Linked DNA regions of Bdellovibrio bacteriovorus. The protein of the gene in region 1 interacts with the protein of each later gene in a pairwise test. Links are inferred from orthologs where the notes say so. Each region holds a gene or a part of one and is shown on either strand. Other genes may lie near its edges. The genes, in order: ftsZ and B9G79_RS17270.

Region 1 (6,362 bases):
CGCCACGCTGGATGGTGGGTGAACACACCTTCCGCCCACCGTACTTCCACCGCAATTGCATGAGCGAATACATGGGTTTGATCTATGGCGAATACGACGCAAAAACCGCGGGGGGCTTTGTTCCTGGCGGCGGCAGTCTGCACAATTTCTATTCCGCGCATGGACCGGACGTGGATGCATTTGAAAAAGCCAGCAACGCGGATTTAAAACCGCACAAGATCGAAGCCACCATGGCCTTCATGTTTGAATCCCGCTCCCCGTATATGGTGACGGACTTCGCGATGGGGAAAGATTTCCTGCAAAGCGATTATCAAAACTGCTGGCAAGGTTTCAAAAAGTACTTCAAATAAAAAAAAGCCGGGGAAACCCGGCTTTTTTTTATTTCATTCGTGCGTGGAAAATACGCGTGTCGTATTCAATCCGCACCATTCCATTTTTCTGATACTTGTCGAACAGCGCTTGCAGCTCGACTTTCATGGCCGGATACACTTCACTGTCCGCCTGAGGCATGTATGACGAAGACAACAGACGCCCTAACAAGCCATCAAAATCCAGATCCTGATAATTGAAAATCACATGTTCGTTGTAGGCCCCCAGAAAACTTTCAATCTGGGAATGATCGATATTGTTATGTCGAACCTGCTTGTAGTCGGAACCGTACTTCGCAATCAGCGCTTCATAGTCCACATTAAATCCCGTGCCCGTCATCCGGCGGTCATTCCAGATCAACGCCGCCGTTCCCGGCGATTTCAAAATGCGTTTGAATTCTTTCTGAGTCGCCACCGGTTCAAACCAGTGAAAGGCCTGAGCGGCAATTACGAAATCCACGCTGTTGGCAGGCAGCCCGGTGTTTTCAGATGAACCATTCACACTGTGAAAATCAGGATAACCCACCAGGTTCTTTTCAGCAGCAGCCCGCATTTTGGCATTGGGCTCAACCCCATACACGATGTTGCCGTTCTTTAGAAAGATTTCGGTGGAAATCCCTGTTCCCGAACCCACATCGACAACCACACTTGCTGCGGTCAGCCCCAATTGGTCGGTGAAAAACTTAAGAAGTTCAGAAGGATACGAGGGTCGAAACTTGACGTAGTTATCAACCCGGTCACTAAATCGTTGAGTCGGTTTGAAATCCATACCCAGATTCTATCGCAGCGCTTCGGAAAAAGTAAGCAGGTACCTTTTAGTTATGGATTGATGATGTCCATTTTCTTTTGAATTTTAACGGGTGTCATATGGCCGTTGCCAGATTCGGTGTACCCGATCAGTTCGACCGTGGCGGTGACTTTTTCGGGGCTGCCGATTGGCAATCCACCACACTTGATCGGACAAGTCAGATCCAGAATTTCGTTATTGGTCATACGGACCGGAATGCCGATGGCATCCAACTGATAATCAGAATAGGTGCAGGTGTAAGACCGAATCGAAGATTTGAATGTCACCTGAATCATGGCCGGAGCAAAAAATTCACCACTGCGGTTGGCAATACGAATCTGAGGAATATCAATGTATGGCGAAGCAATATCACGACGATTGGATCCGTCCTGATAAGCCATGCAACTGATGGACGTCGAATGAATGACGAAGGCCTCTTTTTGCACTGTCATTTCCACAGCAGCCTGAGCTGTCATTGCCAGCAGAAACACCAAAGCACTGACCATTGATCTCATAAATCCTCCTTGAATACAAAAAGGATACGCCCTGAAGACTGTCGTCGCAAAAGTTCAGGTTTTTAAGTGATCCAGAAAATTCGGTCAGAACTTAGTCTTCAGAGGGAAGATAGACCCATTCGCCCACACCATTACGCAGGCAAAAAACTTTCACACGTTCTTCAAACCACGACCCCAGATTCACCGAGCGCACCGAGTGGCCGTTGATGGCTTCCGTGTGATCATCAAAGACGTGCATGTGACCGGACACAATCAGATCAAACGGCTTTTCCGCATAGGCTACCGACGTGTGTTTGCGAATCATCGCAATCAGTTCACCTTCATTGGATACACGATAGTGTCCGCTGCGTTCGCGGCTTTTTTTGCTGGCCTTGTTTCCAATGTGATCCCAGAACTTGCCCGGCAGAATACTTCCCAAAGGTTTGATGTAAGGATTGCGAATGATGCTGCGGTATTTGAGATATTTTTCGTCATTCAAATTGATCAGGTCCCCGTGCTCGCAGCGCACACGGACCCCGTCGATCAGATAATACTGAGCCTCGACAAAAACTTCGATTCCCAGACGCTTCTGGAAGTACCCTTCCACGTGCACGTCGTGATTGCCCTCGATGAAAGTGATACGGGCCCCCGCTTTGCGAAGATCACCCAGAGCCTGCATCAGAGGTTCGAACTTTTTGGCAAAATAAGTGTGTCCACCGACCCACAGATCGAAGATGTCCCCGAGCATGAAAAGGTGAACCTGCTGCGGATTTCCCGCCAGCAAAGAACGCAAAAAGCGCAACAGGATTTTCCCATTGCGCTCTTCAGCGGTTTTCAAGTGAATGTCGGATATGAACCAGGCTTCCACTATTCTTTATTCAGATCGAATCCCTGTTTCTTGCGGATGAATGCAGGAACTTCAAGATTCTGGCTGGAGAACGGAGAGCTCAGGACTTCGCGAGCCATGCGGCGCGCTTCTTCCAAAGACTGCTGTTCGTGATCCACGTTCATGGACAGTTGTTCCGGATTCGCGTGCTTGGATTTCAAGTCCTGGCTTTCTTTGAAAGCGCGGGCTTTAGCCAGCAGCATATCACGCGGAGACAAAGATGATTCCACTTGTGGCTGGATCGGAGTGGCAACTTCCTGTTGAACAGGAGCTTGCTGAGCCTGAACCGGCATTTGTGGCATCATGTTTTGTGCTGCCTGCTGCGCCACCTGCGGAGTCACGGCAGCTACAGGGGGAACAACCACAGTCTCAGTAACCTGAGGAGCTGCCTCTGTCTGCTGTGGTTGATGCGTAAAAGACTGAACCTGAGACTGAACCGCAGTGATCGGCGGAAGTTCAACCGCTGGCATCTGAGGCATAACAGGCATTTGTGGCATTGTCGGCATCACCGGCATTTGCGGGAACTGAGGCATTTGTGGCATCTGCGGCATCTGTGGCATTTGAGCCATCTGCTGCGGCATTTGCGGCATCTGCATGTTCATGCCACCGAAGTGAGCTGCGTTCTGGTTCAGGAAGTTCTGCATTTGATTTACCTGAGCCATGTCGTTCACAAGTTTCACATCGTGAGAATCGAAACCAGTCGCGATCACAGTCACGCGAACTTCATCACCCATGCTTTCATCGATAACCGCACCGAAGATGATTTCTGCATCTTCATGAGCCGCTTCAGTGATCAGAGTGGAAGCTTCGTTCACTTCGTACAGAGACAGGTCAGAACCACCCGTTACGTTGATGATGATGCCAGTCGCGCCATCGATCTTGACGTTTTCAAGAAGTGGAGAAGAGATCGCAGCAGTCGCCGCTTCAACCGCACGGTTGTCACCTTTGGCTGCGCCAGTACCCATGATTGCGATGCCTTTGGAGGACATAACAGTGCGGATATCGGCGAAGTCCAGATTGATAAGACCGCGGATGTTGATCAGATCAGAGATACCTTTAACAGCCTGAAGAAGAACCTCGTCCGCTTTTTTGAAGGTTTCCAGAAGCGGAGTTCTTTCCGCAGCAATGGAAAGAAGTTTCTGATTCGGGATCACGATCAGGGTGTCCACGTTTTCTTTCAGATCAGCCAGGCCGCCTTCAGCGTGCTTGCCGCGTTTTTTACCCTCGAACAGGAAAGGCTTGGTAACCACACCGATAGTCAAAGCGCCAAGTTCACGCGCAATCTTCGCGACGATCGGAGCGCCACCCGTACCAGTTCCGCCACCCATACCCGCAGTGACGAACACCATGTCCGCGCCTTCCAATTTTTCAACGATTTCATTGTAGGATTCGATCGCAGCTCTGCGACCCACATCCGGATTTGCACCCGCGCCAAGACCTTTTGTAAGGTCCAGACCCAACTGGATCTTATTCGGAGACTTGCTGGCGTTCAGGGCCTGGATGTCTGTATTGGCAACGATGAACTCAACACCGTTCATGCCGGATTCGATCATGGTGGCAACCGCGTTGCTACCGCCACCGCCGACGCCCACTACTTTAATATTTGCACCGATATTGATATTTTCTTCCAACTCAAACATTTGATCCTCCCCACAGAATCATCCGCCGTCGCCGAGGCTTGGGCGAACTCAGGCTAAAAATTTTAAAAAATCTGTCCAAAAAATTCTTTGATCTTCTTGGTGATCCCGTCCAGCGATTCACCAATGTTCACTTCCTGCTGCTGTTGATGCGCCTGAAGCAGGTCTTTTCTCTGCCCCAGTGCATACTGCAACAGTCCGACAGCGGCGGAGAATTCTCCAGACTTCACCACATCCGTCAGACCACCGATTTCACGAGGAGCCCCTCTGCGAACCGGAATATCAAAGATAAATTCACCCATTTCGATCAGACCATCCAGGTTGCTTGCGCCCCCTGTAAGAACGATCCCGCCACCAAGCATTGGCATCAGGCCGCTCATACGAATGTCATTGGCAATCAGGTTCAGAGTTTCCTCTGCACGAGCTTCGATCACATCCGCAAGGTCCTTGCGAGGAATCACGCGGGATTTTCTGCCGCCGACACCTTCGACCTCAACAGTTTCATTTTCATTCACCATGGAAGCCATGGCACAGCCATGCTTCTTTTTCAGCTCTTCCGCCGCGAACTGCGGAGTTCTCAACCCCACCGCCACGTCGTGAGTGAAGTGCTGGCCACCCACTGGAATTACAGAGGAGTGAGCCACACTGCCGTTGACAAAGTAAAGGGCGTTACAAGCGCCGCCACCCATATCAACCACGCACACACCCAGATTCTTTTCATCGTTGGACATCACCGCGGTGGCGGATGCCAACTGGGAAAGAACCAGGCCTGCGATTTTCAAACCGGCTTTTTCAACACATTTTACTGTATTATTGATGGCACTCTGACCGCCGGTCACGATGTGCACATTGGCTTCCAAGCGGATGCCGGACATGCCGATAGGATCCGTGATCCCATCCTGGCCGTCGACTTTGAATTCTCTTGGAAGAACATGAAGAACAGAACGATCCGTCGGAACCGCCACTGCTTTTGCAGCTTCGATCACGCGGTCAATTTCAGAGGCGGTGACTTCGCGATTCTTGATCGCAACCATGCCCTTGGAATCAAAGGAAGAAATGTGCGAACCAGCAACACCCACCCACACTTCGGAGACGGTGTAACCGGACATCAATTCTGCTTCTTCTTTGGCTTTTCTGATGGAATCAGTCGTGGCTTCGATATTGACTACGACACCCTGACGGATCCCTGTATTGGGAGCGGTGCCCACGCCTGCGACTTCGATTTTTCCTTCGGGATTAACTGTGCCGATGACAAAAGAGACCTTGGTAGAACCAATGTCCAAGCCAGCCAATACCGGAGCTTTGGGTTTTGATGTACTCATCCTTAAGTCCTCACGGATGCCTAAACTATAAAGCTTCAGGAAAGACCACCCGTTAAAATCATTTTAAGGGGCTTCGAAAGGGGGCATCTACCCGACTTTGATCGGTCTTCCAGACTTAAGCTTAGGGATCCTTACGCAACCTGACAAGGACTTTCTTTGACAGATTCGCGTCTATGACGCGCGCGTCAAACTGGCGGGATTCGAGATAATCGACGACTTGGCTGACTCGTGCAGACTTCAAAGACACTTGGTCTTCACCCATCTTCACCTGGATTCCCGTTTTGATCATGGTCATCCAGAAGCCTTCTTTATTGTCGTAACGAATTTCAGAAATTGTTTTTCTGCTGAACGATCCTTCAGCAGGAATTTGCTCAACCACATCAACAGCCTTCTTGCGAAGTTCTGTTTTTTTCACAAAACCTTCTCCGTCAAGCAACACAACATCGGGAGCCTGCTTGCTTTCAACCGGATCCAGGAAAGTCCCGTCTTTAATGATCGGAACAAGTTTTCCACCCTTGGCCATGAACAGAAGTTTCACTTCATGCGGGCGCACGCGCACAGACAACGTCGTCGGCCAGCTTCTTTTGATGTTCAAACCTTCCACCCAGTTCAGGGCATCCACTTCACGAGACACTTTTTTAAGTTTGATATTCCAAAGAGAAACGCCCTTGTAACGGGCCAGACTTGCTTCCAGTCGATCAACGTGCGGGCGCAAAAACTGCTCCTGCCCCGCGGGTGGATTTTCAAGCACCACCTCGACTGTACGAATGTTGAAAAAGCCGTTTTCATTCAGATAAAAAAGCGTTCCCGCAAGTGCTGCAGGCAGAACAATGAATCCAAAAATAAGTTTCAAAACGAGCTTCTTCAC
Region 2 (6,289 bases), 2.9 Mb from region 1 along the record:
CAACCCATCCCCGGCCGTCAGCGTGATGTTAAAGCTGAAAGTTCCACCCACACTGCAGGTGCCGGTGGATGGCGAAGTCGTATAGTCGCCGGCAAAATTTAAAGAGGCCCCGGCTTCACAAGTACCTGAAACAGTGACAGTGGATTTATGTTTGCTGCCAGCGAGAGGACTTGTGATATTCAAAGCCGGTCCCACGGTGTCGATAGTGACAGCGCCGGATTCAATGACTGCCGTGTCCGGTTGCCAGTTGTCGGCCTGGTCTCCGGCAATGAAACAAAGGCGGTATTGGCCATCGCCTGCAAAACTTAAAGTCGCCGGGGTCCCGGCAGGCACTGGCGTGGCAGCCATCAACGCCGCCCACTGATTGCTGCAATCAGTGTCTTTCACAACGACATAGCGATACTGAGTGGCGTCCGCTGGTACCGTCACTGTGACCGTGCGATCCGTGTCATTGTTGGATAGAGCGCTTCCCAACGTACCGAAGGTCACCGGCAGAAGAGGGGCGATGGAATCTTTATTGAAAGAAGAGCTGTTGGCGGTGCCGGTGTTTCCGGCGCTGTCGGTTTGTGAAACCTGTAAAACAGTCGCGCCGTCATTGAGCGCCCCGACAACCACCGGACCACTGAAAGTCCCGTTGGTGCACGTGAAAGTCGCCAGCGTCGTGCCTTGAGAAACAATCGACACAGGTCCGTCATCATTTTCGCAAGTACCATCCACCGGCAGGGCCACGATCAGCGCATTACCCACTTCCGCGGGCAGGGCTGTGGAGAAACTGACATTCGGGGCGATGATGTCTTTGGTGACAGCAGTTTCGTTCGAAGATTTTACTCCCGCTAATGAGGTCACTTCCAGCTTGACAGTGTATTCCGCATCCGGCCAGCCTTGTGTATTTACATCCAGGCTGAAGCTTCCATCCTGGCAGACGGTGGTGAAGGTTTTTGGTTCCATCGTCGACAGACTGTTCAGGCTGGGCTGAATGATCACGTCAATTTTTTGATTTGGATAGTAGCATTCACCGCGCAGGTTGTAGTTGGAAAGACTGTCGGCAGAATTGATGATCAGGGATTCAATTTTGGTTCCGTTACTGTCGGTCAGAACCGGCGGCGTCAGGGAATTATAGTCCGTGAGATTGCCCACGAGGGTGCAACCCGAGACCAGACCGGTGATAAGGAGTATCAATAGTGCCGTTACGTTCATCTACTACACTTATCGGCTGATGTTTCGTCGGATTTAAACGAGGATCACTGGTTTTTCGCGAAATCTGGCGGAAAAGTGTCTCAAATTGTCACACCTGTCAGAGGAGTAACAGAAGGGGCCTCTGGTTCTCTAACAATTGCATTATGACGTTGGCAGGGTCTTTGAAGTAAGGGCGGTGTTGACCGTGTGTGGAGGTATAGCATGCGCATTCATCTACAACTTGCTTTGTCTGTTTTGGCTTTGTCCGTGGCGGCCTGCTCTAATGGCGGAGGCGGTGGCGGCGGAGGTGCGGCTCCGGTTCCGACAACGTCGACACCCACGCCAACTCCTGTGGATGTGCAGGGTGAATTCACCTACGAATATAAATTCAATGGCTGCACCACCGGCCGCCAGAAGCTGACCTCCAAAAATGCGTACTGCGATGCTTTGCTGAACGATGCCTTGAACAACAACTGCGCCCGCGAAATGCGCGTGGAAACTTACAACCGCATGTGCACCACCAACACTCAAGTCAGCAGTCCTGGAACTTTGCCGGCGATGAGCACCGCTCGTTGTGTGGTGAACGGAATGGATTTGAAAGATCGCACATTCCTGCAGAATATGAATCCGTTCAATCCGCAAAGACGTCAGATCTATCGCGACATGTTCTGGAGCGGGAAGAACGATCAGGGTTACGACATTCTGGGCAGCCTGGTTGATTCCTATGGCAAAGGCCGTTTGTTGCTGACGCCGGCTCAGACCGGTCGCGCCGCTTTGGGTGAAATCCAGTTGCACCAGCAACGCGGTGACAGCAAGTTCTCGGTACGCTCGGGCCTGGGTTCGCAGATCAGTCTGAAGGTCACTAACCTTGAAATTCAAAAGGAAGTGGAAGCGGTTTGTCTGTCTGACAAGTCCTTCAAGCGTCCCAAAGCCGATCTGCGCCGTGTGAAGTGTTCGCTGACTCACTCTGAATCCGGTCGCAAAGAAACCCGTCGTGACGAAGAGATCGTGTGGGATGTTGCCAATAAAGTGGAGCGTGAAATCTTCCGCGGCCGCTCGACAGAAAGAATCACTTTGCGCCTGAAACCCGCTGCAGCAGCGCAAGACGAGCGCATTGCCATTGAAGCGGTGGATCTGGATATCGACAAAACCATGGTCGCTGAGACAACCCTGAATGAAGGCCTGGAAGTTCGCTTCCGTGGTCAGTTGACGGGGACCGACCTTACGATTCAGTGTGCACCTGCGTCAAAATAAACTCAGAGAAGGCCTAAATATCAGTATTGACTCCGGTTTTTATAGAACCTAGACTTGAACTGTTTAAAGCCCGATGAATATTACACTGAAGTGAGATTCAGCATGAGTTTTTTTGACAAAGTTCAAGACTATTTTTCCAATGACATTGCCATTGACCTTGGCACCGCCAACACACTTGTTTACGTAAAAGGCCGCGGAATCATCCTTGATGAACCTTCCGTGGTTGCGGTCCAAAAGAATTACCGTGGCATGCAAAACCGCGTTCTTGCCGTAGGTAAAGAAGCCAAAGACATGTTGGGACGTACACCTGGCAGCATCGTGGCGATCCGCCCGATCAAAGACGGTGTTATCGCTGACTTCGAAGTCACCCAGTCCATGCTGAAGTACTTCATCGGCAAATCCCTTGGAGAGAAAAAATCCTTCATCCGTCCTCGTATCATCATCTGCGTTCCTTACGGGATCACTCAGGTGGAAAAACGTGCGGTGAAAGAAGCAGCTCAGTCCGCAGGTGCCCGTGAGGTTTATCTGATCGAGGAACCAATGGCCGCGGCGATCGGTGCCGGTCTTCCGATCACTGAACCATCCGGCAACATGGTTGTCGACATGGGCGGTGGTACTACGGGCGTGGCGGTGATTTCTTTGGGTGGTATTGTTTACTGCAAATCCATCAAAGTTGCCGGTGACAAGTTTGACGAGGCGATCGTGAACTATGTTCGTCGTCAGTTCAACCTTCTGATCGGTGAAAGAACCGCAGAAAACATCAAAATCCAAATCGGTAACGCTTATCCGTTTGAAGAAGAAAAATCCATGGAGATCAAGGGCCGTGACCTTGTGGCCGGTGCTCCAAAAACCATCGAAATCACCTCTTCCCAGGTGAACGATGCTTTGATGGATCCTTTGTCTGAAGTTGTGGATGCTGTTCGTACCGCGCTGGAAAAAACTCCACCGGAACTGGCTTCGGATATCGTGGACAACGGGATCGTTCTGACGGGCGGGGGCGCTTTGCTGGCGAACCTGGACGTGCTTCTGAGAGAAAGAACTGGACTGCCGGTTTCTATCGCTGAAGACCCACTTTCCTGTGTGGTGATGGGTTCCGGTAAAGTTCTCGACCAGCTTGACCTTCTCAGACAGCTTACAGTCGATTAGTATAGTAAGGGCATCCACGAAAGGGTGCCCCCGAACGCACGAATGGACTTAAAGGTGCTATGACCGAAGCTGACGTACAATCTATCGCTTTGTTTTTCTATTTTGCCCTGCTTGATGATCAAAAAGCGATAGAGGCTTCATCCCAGGCGCTGGCCCTTTGTCGGGCTCGCAAGGCGCGAAATCCTGATTTGCAAAATTCTGTAGCTATTGTTGCCGCGACCAAAACGGTCTGGGACAAATTCAAAGTGCGCGTGTCCCGCGGACGTCCCAACACCACTGTGGAATCCGGTTGGCTGATTCCCGATGCGGTCGATCTGGGCCCATGGCGTGAATTTCAGAAATCCGCTTCAGAAGACGAGCTATTGACTGTTATTTGGTCTAAAATCCTGAAGATAAGTGATGATGATATTTCGGCTGGTTTGGGCATTACCCAGGGCACTATTCGATACAGATTAGGCCGGGCATTGCGCAAGCTGGGAAGCATGACCCAAGGTGTGAGTAAACTAAAGCATGGCTCAGCAGGAAAATAAAATTCCCCTCTCCAAAAAGAACAAAAGAGAGATTTCTCCGTTCATCGGGCATGAGCTGCTTTATGATTATTTGACGGGGACTCTGGATCCCGAACGCCGTTCTGCGGTTGAAGATCATGTTAAATTTTCGCGCGATGCCCAGTTGGATCTGGGTAAAATCGAAAATGGCCAGAAGTACGCTGAGTTGCTGGCGGACACGCGTGTGTCTGAACCCATTGTTTCGCAAATCAATGCCCCTTCCAGCTATCTCACAGTCTTGATGCAAAAATCCAACTTCGACAAATGGCCTCAAGGTCTTAAGTGGGGATTGGAAGCATTGGTCGTTGTCGGTGTGATTGTGACATTACTGTCCGTGACGCCATGGCAGAAAGTCATGCAGTTGGGGACCTTGACGGGCTCCAAAGAAGTGATTCTGGCGGAGGTTTCCAAAACTGAAACCACCACGGTGGTGCAGGAGACTCCGGAATTTGTGGATGAAGGGGCTAAAGAGGCGGCTCCAGCCGTGACAGCGAAGACTCCGGATGCACCTGCGGCAGCCACTCCGGTTCCGGTGGCATCGGCGACACCGACACCAGCGGCACCGGCTGCGGTGGCAGTAAAGCCGGATAAACCTGCAGAAACCGCACCTGCGGCGGCCTCCGGTGGGTTTCTTTATCGTGGTGAAATCTCTGCGACTAACATTGAAAGCATTGGCCCTAAGATCAATGACAAGATCCTTGAACTGGGTGGTCGTAAGGCCGGTTCGGTGGAGCTGGGTTGGAAGAAAACTCCGACATCCATGTATTATCACCTTACAATTCCTGAAGCGAAGTATCAGGATCTGATGAACTATCTGGGCACTTATGGGAAGACCAAATTTTCCAAAGAAAAACACCCTCGTGTGATGCCGGACGGGATCATCCGGCTGATCTTCACTTTGGATGAATCCAAAAAGTGAAAACACTCCGGAAGAAACCCAAACGATCCCTGCGCACGATCTTGATTATCTGGTTCGTCCTGTTTTCAGTCGTGCCCCTGGCGTTCGTCACGGGCTATTCCATGATCAAATACGAAAAAGCCATCGATCATGAGCTGTCCCAGCGCCTGAGCGGCAATGCCCGCGAAGTCGAGCTGATTCTGGCGGACCTGCTGACCAGCATTCAGCAAAAGCGGGATCGTTATGTGCGTGATCCAAGTCTTGTCTATCACATGGCTGAAGGCGACAGCGGCACCATCCGCAATATCTCTTCCCAGTGGATCAAGACCGACAATATTTCCAGTCTGACTTTCTTCAACCGCGAAGGCCGCATGCTGGCCTCGGTTTTCAAAGACGAAAAAGAGAACGTGCGCAGCTTTGTTCCCGTGCAGGACGCTGTCTTCCTTTCTGCGAAGTATATGGCGCAGGTTAAAGATCAGCGTGAAATCTCTTTGGCTGAATTCGGCGACAAACAGAAAGTAAATCTGATCTTGATCTCCAAAATCACCGGGGCCGGGGGCCGCGTTGTCGGTTACATGGAACAGGTGATGGATCTGAATAAAACTTTTGTGGGCAAGATCAAAAGCCGCCTGAAGCTGGAACTGATCTTTTTCTCGGACAACGGCCAGGCTGTTGTGGCCAGCCATCCGGATTTTTACCTCTATAAAAAAGACTTCTTCCGTCCGTATTTCCGCCCGGGGGCCGAGCCATTCTTTGATCTGAATGTGCGCAGCACCCCTTATGGTTTTTTGATCTATCCGCTGAACTGGGGTATCACGAAGTTCTATGTGGCCTTGGGCGCTTCAAAAAGCGAGGCCAAAGCAGTTTTAAAGAACGTGAACTATGCGTTCATCAGCGTCGTTGGTGCTGTCATTGTGCTGTTGGTTCTGACGATTCTGGTGACTTCAAGCTGGGTGCTGAAGCCGCTTTACGAACTGGTGGAAGCCCTGCAGTCCTTTGAATCCCAGGAACAGGCCGTCACCATTCCGGTGAAAAACGACACTGAGATCGGCCTTCTGACTGAATCCTTCAATGAAATGAGCAAAAAAATCTGGGTGGCCCGTTCGGATCTTCGCAAAAAAATCACCGAGCTGGAAGCGGCCAACAAAGAACTTAAGGACACTCAGACCAAGCTTGTTCATTCTGCAAAAATGGTTAGCCTGGGTCAGTTGGTGGCCGGTGTTGCGCATGAACTGAATAATCCGATCGGCTTCATTTACAGCAACAT

Evidence for each region.
Region 2: the proteins of ftsZ (region 1) and B9G79_RS17270 interact in binary tests that used the Escherichia coli proteins (3 or more experiments, as listed by UniProt). The link is inferred for Bdellovibrio bacteriovorus from one-to-one orthologs.

Annotation. Positions count from the first base shown.
Region 1 is NZ_CP020946.1:683,081-689,442, reverse strand. What follows is about bases 1,847-4,771. They hold ftsZ (cell division protein FtsZ), read right to left. Parts: upstream 4,176-4,771; coding sequence 2,517-4,175; downstream 1,847-2,516. Other genes in these bases: ftsA (cell division protein FtsA), read right to left, coding at 4,238-4,771; B9G79_RS03410 (UDP-2,3-diacylglucosamine diphosphatase), read right to left, coding at 1,847-2,517. In the rest of the region: hmgA (homogentisate 1,2-dioxygenase), read left to right, coding at 1-350; B9G79_RS03420 (class I SAM-dependent methyltransferase), read right to left, coding at 379-1,137; B9G79_RS03415 (hypothetical protein), read right to left, coding at 1,188-1,670; more of B9G79_RS03410, read right to left, coding at 1,762-1,846; more of ftsA, read right to left, coding at 4,772-5,494; B9G79_RS03395 (cell division protein FtsQ/DivIB), read right to left, coding at 5,616-6,362. UniProt on the Escherichia coli protein: Essential cell division protein that forms a contractile ring structure (Z ring) at the future cell division site. The regulation of the ring assembly controls the timing and the location of cell division.
Region 2 is NZ_CP020946.1:3,597,842-3,604,130, reverse strand. Bases 1,703-4,554 are described here. They hold B9G79_RS17270 (rod shape-determining protein), read left to right. Parts: upstream 1,703-2,532; coding sequence 2,533-3,576; downstream 3,577-4,554. Other genes in these bases: B9G79_RS17260 (zf-HC2 domain-containing protein), read left to right, coding at 4,087-4,554; B9G79_RS17265 (hypothetical protein), read left to right, coding at 3,636-4,106; B9G79_RS17275 (hypothetical protein), read left to right, coding at 1,703-2,430. Outside these bases: B9G79_RS17280 (hemagglutinin), read right to left, coding at 1-1,197; more of B9G79_RS17275, read left to right, coding at 1,399-1,702; more of B9G79_RS17260, read left to right, coding at 4,555-5,043; B9G79_RS17255 (sensor histidine kinase), read left to right, coding at 5,040-6,289. UniProt on the Escherichia coli protein: Forms membrane-associated dynamic filaments that are essential for cell shape determination. Acts by regulating cell wall synthesis and cell elongation, and thus cell shape.